Regions from separate parts of the Bacillus vallismortis genome, predicted to be linked through region 1. Evidence: predicted binding sites of a transcription regulator. Region 1 holds the regulator's gene; the other holds the start of a gene.
The links. Region 1 encodes NrdR, which represses ribonucleotide reductase genes. Its sites were predicted from a motif close to AACACNATATATNGTGTT; they were not measured.

Region 1 (7,647 bases):
AGTTCGCGGTAGCTGTGAATGTCTTGTTTGTAAATCATCATATGGTGCGGGCAGTTCATTGGACGCAGCACAAGTGTTTCGTTGTCCATTTCCATTGGAGGGAACATGCCTTCCTGGTAATGCTCCCAGTGCCCTGATGTTTCATACAGTTCTTTGCTTCCAAGCACTGGTGTGTAGACGTGCTCATAGCCGAGACTGATTTCTTTATCGACAATGTAGCGCTCGATGATGCGGCGGATTGTCGCGCCTTTTGGCAGCCAAAGCGGCAGGCCTTGTCCGACTTTTTGAGAGTTCGCAAACAGCTTTAATTCTTTGCCAAGCTTTCTGTGGTCACGCTCTTTCGCTTCTTCAAGCATGCGAAGATGCTCTTCAAGATCAGCTTTTTTGAAGAAAGCCGTGCCGTATACGCGCTGAAGCATTTGGTTATTGCTGTCACCGCGCCAGTATGCGCCTGCAAGACTTAACAGCTTAAACTCTTTGATTTTCCCTGTTGAAGGAACGTGCACGCCGCGGCACAGGTCAAAGAATTCGCCTTGTTCATAGATCGAAACGGTTTCTCCTTCAGGAATCGCATCCAATAATTCAAGCTTCAGGTCATCACCGATTTCTGCAAAACGGGCTTTTGCTTCTTCACGGCTGACCTCTTTTCGAACGATCGGGAGGTTCGCATTGACGATTTTTTTCATTTCTTTTTCAATTTTCGGCAGATCCTCCGGCGTAATCGCTTCTTCCATCTCTACATCGTAGTAAAAACCGTTTTCGATGACCGGGCCAACACCGAATTTCACATCTTTGTAAATGCGTTTAATCGCTTGAGCCAGCAAGTGAGCCGTACTGTGGCGCATAATTTGAAGACCTTCTTCAGAGCCTTCTGTAATGATTTCCACTTTACCGTCTTCATTGATCGGCATTTTCAGATCAATTTCTTTACCGTTCAGTTTTCCGGCTAATGATTTCTTCTTTAACCCCGGACTGATGGATGCCGCGATATCTTCTGTTGTTGTTCCTTTCGCAAACTCCTTGACTGCTCCATCAGGAAATGTGATTTTTACCATCTCTGACATCTATGTCACTCCTTTTTTTGCATATAAAAACCCCGCCCCCTATGAAAGGGACGAGGTTGAATAAACGGAATCGTGGTTCCACCCTTTTTTCCGCAAAGCCAATCCTTCGGCACATACGGCTCTAATCTCTGTAACGGGAGTTCCCGTCAGCTATTACTGCTCCTTATGAAGGGGTTCACAGCTGAAGTTCAAAGGCGGTAAAGCGAATGGTCCTTAGCTGGGAAGCTTACAGCCGGGGCTTCCCTCTCTTTGAGCCGGTATCATTCCTTCATGTCCTTATCAATACGTGTGTCTTTCTTAATCTCCTATGTATTATAAATTGTTCATTCCAAAAAATCAACACGATCGCATTGCCTTTTTTTCAAACCGACAGCCCTATATATACAGGCTGCCGGCCCTTATCCTTCTTATTGCTTTACCGGGATTTCAGCGGCTGAAAAAGCATGCAGCGGAAACATTTCCATTCGCTCTTGAAATACGTTTTGAATGGTCCTTGCCATCATATGCTCGGGCTGGTCGGTATAAAGCACCACTTCATCAGGCGCAATGGAGATTAACGGCGCGATTAAATGAGAATCAATGTACATAGGATGATCCCTGACAAACCGCCTGTCTATGTATTTCATTTTTTCCCGTTCCGGCACATAGCGCAGCTCCCATATTGTAAAAGAACCGTCATGGACAATATGCACCTTTTTGATTCTCGGCTGTTTGGCTGTAACATAGTCTCTGAGTGTTTGAATAAAGTTTTGATATTCCTGTTCCATCTTATATTCATCTATCGCCGTTTCCGTAATGTCTCTCAACTGCTTGTAGTATTGTCCAAGCCGGAATGTCTGAAAGGAACGAATGGAAAATACCCCTTCTTCTAAACAGATCGTTTGGAGTTCATCTAAAATAGCCTGTTTCCGAGAAAGCTTTATCGGCTCAAACGGAAGATTGTCCGCTTCGCCTTCAATAATACTGTGTGCGAGCTGAAGGATTTGCTGTTGTTCATCCAGATCGGTGAAACAGTATGTTCCCTCAATCAACGACAGCATATGCTCGTCTTCTTTGCATTCTAAAAAAAATTTGACCAGAATCGGCTCCATAAAACGCTGAATAGAGAAAGCCGGCTTCGCTTTTTCAATCTCGATGTTCCGTATGCCTTCACGGACAATGATATTGTTCCGATCATCCGAATGCTGAATGAGATGTAAAAAAGCAGCTGCGTCATGGTCATCTTCAAAGATTATTTCAAGCATGTTTGTCCCCCCTTACGGCATCTGTTACAAGTATATGGGGGATGTTTTCAAAATAGACGTAAAGGTCATTGGCAAATCTTAATTTGATTCTTGGAACAAGTTTTGCATTTTCTTTCTGAAGAGAAACGGCAGCGAGACAAAAATGATATACAAAGCGAGCACCATAAAGAAAGCCGGCTGATTCCCAGTTAAAACGCTCGCTCCCAGCACATTCAGCGCAATGGTTCCGGGGATGATTCCCGCGGCCGTTGCCGAAAAATACGGCAGCTTTTTGACATTGGAAAGGCCTGCCGCATAGCTGACGAAATCAAAATTAATCGGCAGGATTCTTAAAAGCAAGATATAAAAAAATCCATTGTCCTCCATCTGCTTCTGAATCGCTTCCAGCTTTTCGTACTGGCCGTTCTTTTTTCCCGCAAACAAACCGGCGGCAAAAAACGAGACAGCCGCAGCGCACATTGAACCGAATAATGTGTAAAGCGTGCCGAGAAGCGGGCCAAACGCAAGTCCTCCCGCTATAGAAACAACAGATACAGGAAATAACACAAAAGGTCTGAAGATGGATATTCCAATAAATATCAGCGGTGCAAAGCCCCCGAACGATAATACCCATATCCTGATCTCTTTCGGCGAGAGATTCAAATACGTTTTATTTCCCCAAAAGATTAAACCAGCACCTGCAAGCACTGCCAGCCATTTAACAGCCGTTTTTCGTTTCATACCCTCAGTTCCTTCCCCTTTGAACCGCAGTTTACGGATGTCGGCGGTTTTCTCCGTCCAGGCGGATTGGAGCAGCCAAATATAAGATTCGCTCCATTAATCTTGCGGCTTTCACTTCTTCCTTTTCTCCCCTTTGCGAGTACGTAAAATGGTGCTTCAGCTCGTCAGGTGAGAAATTAGACGAAAAGAAAGTCGGCAGCTGCTGAGACATTCTGTGCTGGAGCACTGTTCCGATGACTTCATCCCTTACCCAGCTCGTCATTGATTCTGCTCCGATGTCATCAAGCATCAATACGGGTGTTGTTTTAACCATATTGAGCTTCTCTTCCAAAGATTTGTCTTGCAGCGAATTCTTAAGCTCTCTCACAAATTCGGGCACATAGACGATCATCGAAGAATACTCTTTTTCCGCGAGCTCATTGGCGATCGCAGCGAGCATAAACGTTTTTCCTACTCCGAATTTTCCGTACAAATACAGTCCTTTCCCTTTTCCCGTCTCATTATAGCTTTTCAGGAAATCCGTTACATGCTGGAACATCGCAAGCCTGCTCGGATCGCTTATATCAACTTGCTGGAAAGTCGCCCCGAGAAGATCCTGCTGAATATACATGCTTTTCATAAGGGATTTTTGTTTTTTCTGCTGATCGAGCTTCCGTTTAACCGGACATTCATAATACTCGATATCAATAGACCGGCCATTGACAACAAGCTTCGGATGGTAGCCCTCCAACAAATTGTTGCAATCTTCATCTTCCGAACAATAAGAACATTTCTTGCTTTGCCCGGTATATTCATAAAGCTTATTCAAGCTCTTTTCGATCATTTTTTGGTCAATTATGTTTTCGTTTTCCTTCAAAAATGCCTGAACATCTTGATCCTTCATGACCTTTTCCTTCATTTGTTCAAGACGTTTTTGGAAATCCGGCCTGCCGGTTACGCCCTGCAGGGAACGGCCGATTGGTTCCATCTATTCCTTCACCCCGCATCTCTGTCTTTAATAGGCAGAGTATTTTTTGAGTTTTTCCATTTCTTCCATCATCTTTTTCTTCTGTTCTTCCAGATCCTGCGGTTGCAGCTTTTGCTGTCCGGATTCTGGATCGGACGCTGTCTCCTTTTCTTTCATCCAATCAGGAAGTTTTTCTTCGCGAATCACTTTTTGGTTTCGTTTTGAAGGCTGATTTGTTTTCCCTTCAGCCCATTCAAGATATTGACGGTTTTCTTCTATCGCGAGCCTCATCGCTTCTCTGACCGTTTTCACCTTTTTGCGGGCCCAATGCGAGGCGATTTTTTGGATATAGTTTTTCGACAGCTTCATGTCGGTTTTCAGCATGACGTAATAAATCAACACATTTGTAACGCCTGGCTCGAGCTTTTGTTCAAACATAATTTCTTCTATGATTTTCAGATCTGCTTTTGACGGCTCTGTTCCATCGGCAATGTCCTGCAAAAGCTTCTTCGGAGAAATCGTCTCCAGCAAGGCGATCAGCTTCCCGTCCAACGAATCCTCTTCCGCCGGTTTTTCGCCCTCACGCAGATGCACCGGCTGTGTTTTTTCCACGATGTTTGGCAGCTGTCCGTTTCTTTCAATTTGATACCAGTCGCTGGCCGCTTTTCTTAAAGCCTCCGACGTAATCACGTCACGTTCATCAATCGCGCTCATCACAACATTTTGCATCTGCAGCGGATCTATTCCGTACAGATAAGAAAGCTTTTTGATTGTGTCCCGCACCTGCTGGGTCATCGCTTTTCTCGGAATCATCGTCTCAGAAAGACCCGCTAAAAACAAATCAAAATCAAACACATCCTCTGTTATGGTGTAGGACGGAGCTTGTCCGACAGAAGTATATTCTGTGCCCGGGGCAAGTCTCACTGTTTCCTCCATATCAGATGTAAGCTTCCATTCACTCGGCTGCAGTGATTCAAACGCATGATTAAACGGACGCGTAATGTCTTTGGCATCTTCTGAAACGGCGGGGTGCGTGAAAAATTGTTTTAATTGCTGGTATTTTGTTTTTCCGACTCTATTATACAGAAAAACATTCAGCATCCCGTCTTCAAAAAACTCATTTGGCCTGAGCGGCGGAAGGATTTCATATATAAAGAGGCGCTCCTGCCGCTCGGACTCTTTCATATATACTTTTAGCAATCCGATGCCCTCGAGCTTCCCCTGTTCCTGATGGATTGTTTTTAAGTTAGACTGTGTCATCCCCATCAGCTGTCTATGTGTGGACTCGCCGCCCCACAGACGGTTTTGTTCCAGCTCTCCCCACAATGTCATATAAAGTGAGAATGCAACAGGGCCGATTAAGGGCTGATACAGTTGTGTGATAATTTGTCTGTCTATATCCTGCAGCATCGATCTGCTTTTGACCACATACGGATCTACAGGCAGTACATCTTTCCAATAGTCAGCCATACATTCTCAAACCTTCCGAATTTGTTTCTACCTTTCATTTTACACCGTTTCGCATATCTATCAAATGCCAATTTTGCACATGAGAAAAGAGCTAGAAGAATCCTCTTAGCTCTTTTACCGCTCTTTCTTTATTAAGTCTTTTAATTCGTCGATAAAGACGTTTATATCTTTAAACTGCCGATAGACTGACGCGAACCGCACATATGCGACTTCATCAATCTTAGCCAGCCGATCCATGACCATTTCCCCGACGAGCTCGCTTTTCACCTCAGAGCAGCCTTGATTGCGAAGTTCTTTTTCAATATCAAAGCACATGTCTTCAAGCGTTTTGAGTGGAACAGGTCTTTTTTCGCATGCTTTTATGAGGCCGCGCAGCATTTTTTCTCTGCTGAATTCCTCCCGCACGCCTTCTTTTTTCACGACGATAAGCGGGGTTTCCTCCACTTTCTCAAAGGTGGTAAACCGGTAATGGCAGGATTCGCACTCCCGTCTTCGCCGAATGGATTTTCCGTCATCAACAGGACGTGAATCTAGGACCCGCGTACCGTTATGCTGGCATGAAGGACATTTCAATAAAATCAGCTCCCAACTATTTCGTTCCCTGGAATGTATTTTCGGCAGCCTCCGCCTTTTTAAAATAGATGTGACATCTGTCGGGAGAGCCGTTGTGTAAAGCTGTATCTACAGCATCAGGTGGTTTGTGAAAATCTCTTTCTATTTTACAAAAAAAAAGAAAAAAGAAAAAGCTGACAGCTTTATTTCTTTATAAAAAATAAAAGGAGCATAAGCTAAAAAGCGCATAACGGCTTTCTAGCTTGCTCCCTTTGTGTTCGTGTTTCCTTTTATAGTACTTTCGCTTGTGCCTGTTTAATTTGCACAGGCCCCATTCCTCTTGGTATTTCAATGTTTTCTCTTGTATCAGCATGTAATGCCTCTGCGATGTAGTCAGCAGCGACATTAGGATCTAAGTCTCCACAAGTATAAACATCAATGCTCGCATATCCGTGCTCAGGAAAACTGTGAATCGTTAAATGTGATTCAGAAATAATCACAACTCCGCTTACGCCTTGCGGTGCAAATTTGTGAAATGCAACCTCGCGCACCTCAGCACCTGATTTTAGAGCAGCATTTACAAACGTTTTTTCAATAAAATCCATGTCATTCAGCTTATCAAAATCGCATCCCCATAGCTCGGAGATAACGTGACGCCCCATTGTTTCCATAGTCATGGACCCCCCTTAACAAGAATTAAAAAGTGAAATTCCAACAACTGGGTCGGCCATTTACCACGGGGGAAAGTTAGTCCGGAGAGGTCCTAACCCTTTAAGTAATTCCGAAACAGTCTCAAGCAAGAAGTTCACGAAAAATAGTATACTGTGTTTAAGTCTAATTTGCAAGGTGCGTTTTTTCAGAAATATGCTGTTAAGGGTTTTTTCTTCAAAAAGCGTCCATGACCTTATTTTATACAGCAGACGGATGTTTCATTCGTGCCGCTACATGGCGGATCAGATCAACGACTCTGCAGGAGTAGCCCCATTCGTTATCATACCAAGCGAGCACCTTTATTTTTCTGTCTTCCATTACCATTGTCGTAAGCCCGTCAATGACCGCTGAATGCGGATTTGTATTATAGTCAGTCGAAACGAGCGGTTCATCAGAATAATCAAGAACACCGTACATCGACGTTTTGGCAGCACGTTTAAATGCCTCATTTACCTCTTCAGCGGTTACGTCCATTTTCAGATCGACAACGAGATCAACCAATGAGACGTTCGGAACAGGGACGCGCAAGGCAAGGCCGTGAAGCTTTCCTTTCAGATGTGGCAGCACGAGCGAAAGCGCCTTTGCCGCTCCTGTTGTCGTCGGAATGATGGATTCACCGCATGCGCGCGCCCGGCGCAAATCTTTGTGGGGATTATCAATATTTTTCTGGTCATTTGTATACGCGTGAACTGTGGTCATCAGCCCGCTTTCAATGCCAAATTCTTCATCCAGCACTTTTACAACAGGCGCAAGGCAGTTTGTCGTGCATGACGCATTTGAAATAATGACATGGCGATCGGCGTCGAATTGGTCCTCATTTACTCCCATCACTATGGTAACGTCTTCATTTTTTCCCGGAGCAGTCAAAATGACTTTTTTCGCGCCCGCTTCTATATGGCCCATCGCTTTATCCTTCGAATTAAATTTTCCTGTCGCTTCC
Region 2 (7,647 bases), 1.1 Mb from region 1:
CGTTGTCGACGTCACCAAAGGAGTCTTTACATACAAAAAAATTATTCACCGTCCCTCCGTTGTCCTCAAACAGGATGCTTCACAAGAGGATGTCGCCTTGGCGCACAAGCTTTGTGAAAAGGCGGAGTCGTCTTGCATGATTTCACGCGCCATTCAAGGAAATGTCGAGCTGAAGCTGGAAGCCTCTGTAAAACCGGCTGGTGAATAAGAATCAGACGGTCACTCACAGACCGTCTGTTTTTTTTTCTTTAGCAGGGGCTTTCGACTGATTTAACACGACAACGCCAGCAATGACAAGCATGAGTCCGAACACTCCCTTTAAACTGATGGTTTCGCCAAAAAGCAAAAATCCGACAATGGCTGTAAGCGCCGTTCCAACACCCGACCATGTCGCATACGCGCTAGATAAGTCAACGGTTTTTAAAGAAAAGCTTAGAAAGGTAAAAGCAGAAAGAAATCCAGCAACGACTCCGGCAATGGGCAAGGCTTGTGTAAATCCTTCTGAAAGCTTCAGCATGGTACTCCCGAAAACCTCAAATACAATGGCAAGAGCCAAGTAAATCAATCCTTTCATCATGATCACTCCTTTACTGCCAATTAAGTAGCACGACTCCCGATAGTAATAAAAGAATGCCGATAAGCCCTTTGACATTCAGTTCTTCCTTAAACCATTTCACTCCGATCACAGCTGTCAGCACCGTGCCCACACCGCTCCAAGTCGCATATGAGAGGCTCAGGGGGATGTGATTTAAGGTGAGTGACAGCATGTAAAAGGCGATGAAGTAGCCAATTATGACCATGACGCTGGGTTTCCACTTTTTAAAGCCGTCAGACACCTTCAGCATAGCCGCACCAAGTGATTCTGAGCATATAGCAATCGTGAGGAATATGTATCCTAACAACATTGTGAATTCTCCTCACTTCAAATTTGTTTTGAGATTATAAAATCGTCAGCTAGAAAAATAGTAGTGCATGCCTAACGGCCAGTCAAGAGATTCATTTTACTCACAGACAAGAGACCTCTTTTTAAGAGGCCTCTTTTTTCATTAATAGTAATAAGGATATGGAGGATAATAGGGATAACCGCCATAAAAATAAGGATTAAATAAAGCGCTTCCTATAAGCCCGCCTGCAAGGCCGCCGATAAACGGTCCCCCAAAAAAGCCAAATGGCCGGCCAAAACCAAATCCATAGCCAAATCCAGGTCTTCCAAACCCAAATGGTCTTCCGAATCCGAAAGGTCTTCCAATGATCCTTGTATCTGCAGCAGTAAAATAATGATCTACTTCATTCATGTTTTCTTTCCTCCTGTCATAAAGTGTAGATGATGCAGTGTATTCAGCCTATCGGGATTTGATTGGGCGAATTGAGGGAATGGAAGGGATGTGAACATATTGGGCCTGTATCCATCTGACTGGTCAAAAGCGCCGCCTCACGTACACACTTATCATGCCAAAACGACGAGGGAACAGGGGCATTATCATCTTATTGAAGGGTTTACACAGCCGGCAAACGGATCGAATACCGATCAGCATACACACTATTTTTCAGGGATTACATCTTTTGAAAACGGTCATTTTCACCGGTATTACGGAATCTCGGGTCCTGCGATTCCTCGTACTGACGGCACTCATTATCATAAAATCGAAGAAGCAACGTATCTGGCCTATAACGAACCGATTGAGATCCAGTACGGAGGCGTTGTATATGCTTCTGGTGATGACGAAAAGAAAACGCATCGGCATGTCCTGAAAGGAAGGACGAGAGAAATCGTCGGCAATGAGCCGCTCGGCTGGTAGAAGGATGTTTACCGATGCAAAAAAAGGGCAAAATGGATAGGTGGTTATACATGATGAATGCTATAATGGGGGGAGATTGATAAAAGAGAGTGATACATATTGAATAATACAAAGCAGCCCGTTGTCATTTTAGTCGGACCGACGGCAGTGGGGAAAACAAATTTAAGTATTCAGCTGGCTAAATCCTTGAACGCTGAAATTATCAGCGGAGATTCAATGCAGGTTTATAAAGGGATGGATATTGGAACAGCTAAAATCACCGAACAGGAGATGGAGGGAGTGCCCCATCATCTGATTGACATTTTAGATCCCCAAGATTCTTTCTCCACCGCAGATTATCAAAACGTAGTGAGAAACAAAATCACTGAGATTGCAAAAAGAGGAAAGCTTCCGATGATTGTCGGCGGTACAGGGCTTTACATACAATCTGTGCTTTACGATTATACATTTACGGAAGAGGCGAACGATCCTGAGTTTCGGCAGAGCCTGCAAATGGCTGCTGAGCGGGAAGGCGCTGATTTTCTTCACGCCAAACTTGCTGCGGCAGATCCAGAAGCAGCAGCTGCGATTCATCCCAATAATACAAGAAGGGTTATTCGCGCCCTGGAAATTTTACATACGTCTGGAAAAACGATGTCTCAGCATTTGAAGGGGCAAAAACGAGAACTCCTGTACAATGCAGTGTTAATCGGGCTGACGATGGATAGAGAGACGCTGTATGCAAGAATTAATCAGCGGGTCGACATGATGATGGAGGCAGGTCTTCTTCCGGAAGTAAAGCGCCTCTACGACAGGAATGTGAGAGACTGTCAATCGATTCAGGCGATAGGTTATAAGGAGCTATACGCCTATTTTGATGGTTTTGTGACACTTTCTGATGCCGTCGCTCAACTAAAGCAGAACTCAAGGCGGTATGCGAAACGCCAGCTGACATGGTTTCGCAACAAAATGCAGGTTACCTGGTTCGATATGACACCGCCCGTTGATATGGAGCTGAAAAAAAAGGAAATTTTCACACATATAGCAGGAAAACTCGAACTTTAATCGAAACTGTATGATATAGAGAATCAAGGAGGACGAAACATGAAACCGATTAATATTCAGGATCAGTTTTTGAATCAAATCCGGAAAGAAAATACGTATGTCACTGTTTTTTTGCTGAATGGCTTTCAGTTGCGGGGCCAGGTAAAAGGTTTTGATAACTTTACCGTATTGCTGGAATCAGAAGGGAAGCAGCAGCTGATATATAAACATGCGATCTCAACGTTTGCGCCGCAAAAAAACGTCCAGCTTGAACTCGAATAGATCAAAAATCAACATGTTAATGCATGCGAAGGCTGTCGGGAAATCCCGGCAGCCGTTTTTTAACATCATCCAATTTCGATTCGACAATTTGTAAGCAGACCATGCCAAGGCACGGTCTTTTTTTATGAGATCAACATATGTGAATTGAAATGGTATATTATGTATTAAAAAAGAATCCGGGGGTGACGGCAACCTTGTTTGAAAGTGAGACAGAACTGAGACGAATCAGGATAGCGCTTGTGTGGATAGCTGTATTTTTGCTGTTCGGGGCGTGCGGGAATCAAGATACCATCATCGAAACAGACAGCGGCAATTCAGGTTATGAAACGCCTCAGCCGACCACGTTTCCTCTTGAGCATAATCATTTTGGTGTTATGGAGGACGGCTATATCAAAATTTATGAGTATGATGAGTCCCGCAATGAGGTAAAGCTGAAGAAAGAATACTCTGATTATGAGCTTGAATAAATTTCACAAGCATCCGAATTTACAAAGCGAATGCTTCCCGCTAAACTAAATACAGACAGATCAAACAGAGGGTGAAAAAATGAAGCATAAAGTGATCGTGAATCATTGGGAAGAAATCTGCGAAGATGATTCTTGCTATGAGTATGGAACAAGCATCATTGTGAACGGAAAAGAATTAATTAGAGAAGCGTCAATTATCAGCGCATTGAAGGCGGTATTAGAAGAAATCGGTGCGGATGTTGAAATAGAAGAAACAGTAGAGAGTGAAAAATGCTGTGATAGCTTAAGAAAAAAAAATCTAGACTACTAAGCAGTTTTTTTTCATGTTATGATATACATCGGCTTAAAAACGACACCCCGAGTAGGACGAGAGACCATTCTCGTTCTGCTCTCTTTTTTGGGCCCTAATGAGCCTGCCTATTTGCCTGATTTGATCAAAATATGAATTTTTCATAAAAACAAATCTATATGTTGTGTTTTTGTTAGAGGATAGTATACTATATATAGTGTTAGTGATGAGAGATTCATATTTTTTGATAGGTCGTGATAAAACGTGGTACAAATCATATTTGATTCGAAAACAGGGAATGTTCAGCGGTTTGTGAATAAAATCGGCTTTCAGCAGATACGCAAGGTGGACGAAATTGACCACTTGGACACTCCGTTTGTTTTGGTCACCTACACGACAAACTTCGGTCAGGTACCGGCATCAACACAATCATTTCTCGAAAAATACGCCCATCTTTTATTAGGAGTCGCTGCGAGCGGCAATAAAGTATGGGGCGATAACTTTGCAAAAAGCGCCGATACCATTTCAAGACAATATCAGGTGCCGATCTTGCACAAATTTGAACTCAGCGGCACATCTAAAGACGTTGAATTGTTTACTCAGGAGGTAGAAAGAGTTGTCACAAAATCAAGTGCCAAAATGGATCCAGTTAAATAACGAAATCATGATCCAAAAAGATGGAAAATTCCAGTTTGATAAGGATAAAGAGGCTGTACATAGCTATTTTGTAGATTATATCAATCAAAACACAGTGTTCTTTCACGATTTAAAAGAGAAGCTGGATTATTTGATTGAAAACCAATACTACGAAGAGGAATTCTTAAGCCTGTATTCTTTTGAAGACATTAAAGACGTGTTTAAGACAGCTTACGCTAAGAAGTTTCGTTTTCCTTCCTTCATGAGTGCGTTTAAATTCTATAATGACTATGCTTTGAAGACGAATGACAAGAAAAAAATCCTCGAGCGTTATGAGGACCGAATCTCAATTGTTGCGCTGTTCTTCGCAAACGGTGACACGGAGAAAGCAAAAGAATATGTGAATCTGATGATCAATCAGGAATATCAGCCGAGCACACCTACATTTTTGAACGCCGGCAGAAAACGCCGCGGTGAACTGGTGAGCTGCTTCTTGCTTGAAGTCAATGATTCTTTAAACGACATTTCACGAGCGATCGATATCTCCATGCAACTTTCTAAGCTCGGCGGAGGGGTTTCTCTTAACTTGTCCAAGCTTCGCGCCAAAGGTGAAGCCATTAAAGATGTTGAAAATGCCACAAAAGGCGTTGTAGGCGTCATGAAGCTTCTTGATAACGCGTTCCGCTACGCTGACCAAATGGGACAAAGACAAGGATCAGGAGCGGCGTACTTGAACATTTTCCACCGCGATATCAATGATTTTCTTGATACGAAAAAGATTTCAGCGGATGAAGATGTGCGCGTCAAAACGCTCTCTATCGGTGTTGTCATTCCGGATAAGTTCGTCGAGCTTGCGCGCGAAGACAAAGCGGCTTACGTATTTTATCCGCACACGATTTATAAAGAGTACGGCCAGCACATGGATGAGCTGGACATGAACGAAATGTACGACCAATTTGTCGACAATCCTCGGGTGAAAAAGGAAAAAATCAACCCGCGGAAATTGCTTGAGAAACTGGCGATGCTTCGTTCGGAATCAGGCTATCCATACATCATGTTCCAAGACAACGTGAATAAAGTGCATGCGAATAACCATATCTCCAAGGTGAAATTCTCTAACCTTTGCTCTGAAGTGCTTCAGGCATCTCAGGTTTCTTCATATACAGACTATGACGAAGAAGATGAAATCGGTTTGGATATTTCCTGCAACCTTGGTTCGCTTAACATTCTCAATGTCATGGAGCACAAATCAATCGAGAAGACAGTTAAGCTTGCGACAGACTCTTTAACACACGTGTCTGAAACGACTGATATTCGCAATGCGCCTGCTGTAAGACGGGCGAACAAAGCGATGAAATCAATCGGTCTCGGCGCTATGAACCTTCACGGCTATCTTGCGCAAAACGGCATTGCGTATGAAAGCCCGGAAGCGCGCGACTTTGCAAACACGTTCTTTATGATGGTGAACTTTTACTCCATCCAGCGTTCTGCGGAAATCGCAAAAGAGAAGGGCGAAACGTTTGATCAATATGAAGGATCAACCTATGCGACAGGTGAATACTTCGACAAGTACGTTTCAACTGATTTCTCACCGAAATACGAAAAAATCGCTGCTCTGTTTGAAGGTATGCATATCCCGACGACAGAGGATTGGGAAAAGCTAAAAGCATTTGTGGCTGAACACGGCATGTATCACAGCTACAGATTATGCATTGCGCCGACAGGCTCTATCTCATATGTTCAATCAAGCACGGCGTCTGTCATGCCGATTATGGAACGGATTGAAGAAAGAACATACGGCAACTCAAAAACGTACTACCCAATGCCTGGGCTTGCATCTAATAACTGGTTCTTCTATAAAGAAGCCTACGATATGGATATGTTCAAGGTTGTCGATATGATCGGGACAATCCAGCAGCACATTGATCAAGGAATCAGCTTCACGTTGTTCTTAAAAGATACAATGACGACTCGTGATTTAAACCGAATCGATCTGTATGCACATCACAGAGGAATAAAAACCATTTACTATGCAAGAACAAAAGATACTGGGCAAGACAGCTGCCTTTCTTGTGTTGTTTGATTAAAGGAGAGTTTATAGTGACAAAAATTTATGACGCAGCAAACTGGTCAAAGCATGAAGATGATTTTACCCAAATGTTCTATAACCAAAATGTGAAACAGTTCTGGCTTCCGGAAGAGATTGCTTTAAACGGCGATCTCCTCACATGGAAGTACCTTGGAAAAAACGAGCAGGACACTTATATGAAGGTACTGGCCGGACTGACTCTTCTTGATACAGAGCAGGGGAATACGGGGATGCCGATCGTGGCTGAACACGTAGACGGCCACCAGCGGAAAGCGGTGCTGAACTTTATGGCGATGATGGAGAACGCTGTCCATGCGAAGTCGTACTCTAATATTTTCATGACCCTGGCACCGACTGAAACGATTAATGAAGTATTCGAATGGGTTAAGCAAAATAAATATTTGCAGAAAAAAGCGCAAGTCATCGTCGGCCTTTACAAAGCCATTCAAAAAGATGATGAAATCTCTTTGTTCAAAGCGATGGTTGCTTCCGTCTATCTCGAAAGTTTCCTTTTCTACAGCGGTTTCTATTATCCGTTATATTTCTATGGACAAGGGAAACTGATGCAAAGCGGTGAAATCATCAACCTGATTCTTCGTGATGAAGCGATCCACGGCGTTTATGTGGGTCTCCTTGCTCAGGAAATCTATCATAAGCAGACAGAAGAGAAAAAAGCAGAGCTACGCGAATTTTCGATCAACCTTCTGAATGAGTTATATGAAAATGAGCTTGAGTATACAGAGGACTTGTACGATCAAGTCGGACTTTCACACGATGTGAAGAAATTTATCCGCTATAATGCCAATAAAGCGCTCATGAACCTTGGATTTGAGCCATTCTTTGAAGAAGAAGATATTAATCCGATCGTTTTAAACGGATTAAATACAAAAACAAAATCGCATGACTTCTTCTCTATGAAGGGGAACGGCTATAAAAAAGCGACAGTTGAGCCGCTCAAAGACGATGACTTTTATTTTGGAGATGAAAAAGAGCAGATCTAATATCTACTCAGATTAAAGAGAAAGTGGGGGCTTAAAAGACATGGTGTCAAAGAAGCCCTCA

Region 2: a site for NrdR is predicted at 4,065-4,082, ahead of nrdI (class Ib ribonucleoside-diphosphate reductase assembly flavoprotein NrdI). Genes of this name have one in related genera too.

Annotation. Positions count from the first base shown of each region.
Region 1 covers NZ_CP026362.1:639,988-647,634, reverse strand. The annotation lists gene thrS (threonine--tRNA ligase) at 1-1,064, opposite strand, end outside; gene ytxC (putative sporulation protein YtxC) at 1,472-2,308, opposite strand; gene BV11031_RS03510 (TVP38/TMEM64 family protein) at 2,387-3,028, opposite strand; gene dnaI (primosomal protein DnaI) at 3,060-3,995, opposite strand; gene dnaB (replicative helicase loading/DNA remodeling protein DnaB) at 4,023-5,444, opposite strand; gene nrdR (transcriptional regulator NrdR) at 5,559-6,017, opposite strand; gene speD (adenosylmethionine decarboxylase) at 6,287-6,667, opposite strand; gene BV11031_RS03485 (glyceraldehyde-3-phosphate dehydrogenase) at 6,906-7,647, opposite strand, start outside.
Region 2 covers NZ_CP026362.1:1,701,202-1,708,848, reverse strand. The annotation lists gene BV11031_RS09375 (OsmC family protein) at 1-208, shown strand, start outside; partial or broken gene ebrB (multidrug efflux SMR transporter subunit EbrB) at 220-574, opposite strand; gene ebrA (multidrug efflux SMR transporter subunit EbrA) at 588-905, opposite strand; gene BV11031_RS09360 (hypothetical protein) at 1,047-1,295, opposite strand; gene BV11031_RS09355 (YmaF family protein) at 1,386-1,799, shown strand; gene miaA (tRNA (adenosine(37)-N6)-dimethylallyltransferase MiaA) at 1,899-2,843, shown strand; gene hfq (RNA chaperone Hfq) at 2,883-3,104, shown strand; gene BV11031_RS09340 (YmzC family protein) at 3,299-3,571, shown strand; gene BV11031_RS09335 (hypothetical protein) at 3,651-3,881, shown strand; gene nrdI (class Ib ribonucleoside-diphosphate reductase assembly flavoprotein NrdI) at 4,125-4,517, shown strand; gene nrdE (class 1b ribonucleoside-diphosphate reductase subunit alpha) at 4,477-6,579, shown strand; gene nrdF (class 1b ribonucleoside-diphosphate reductase subunit beta) at 6,597-7,586, shown strand.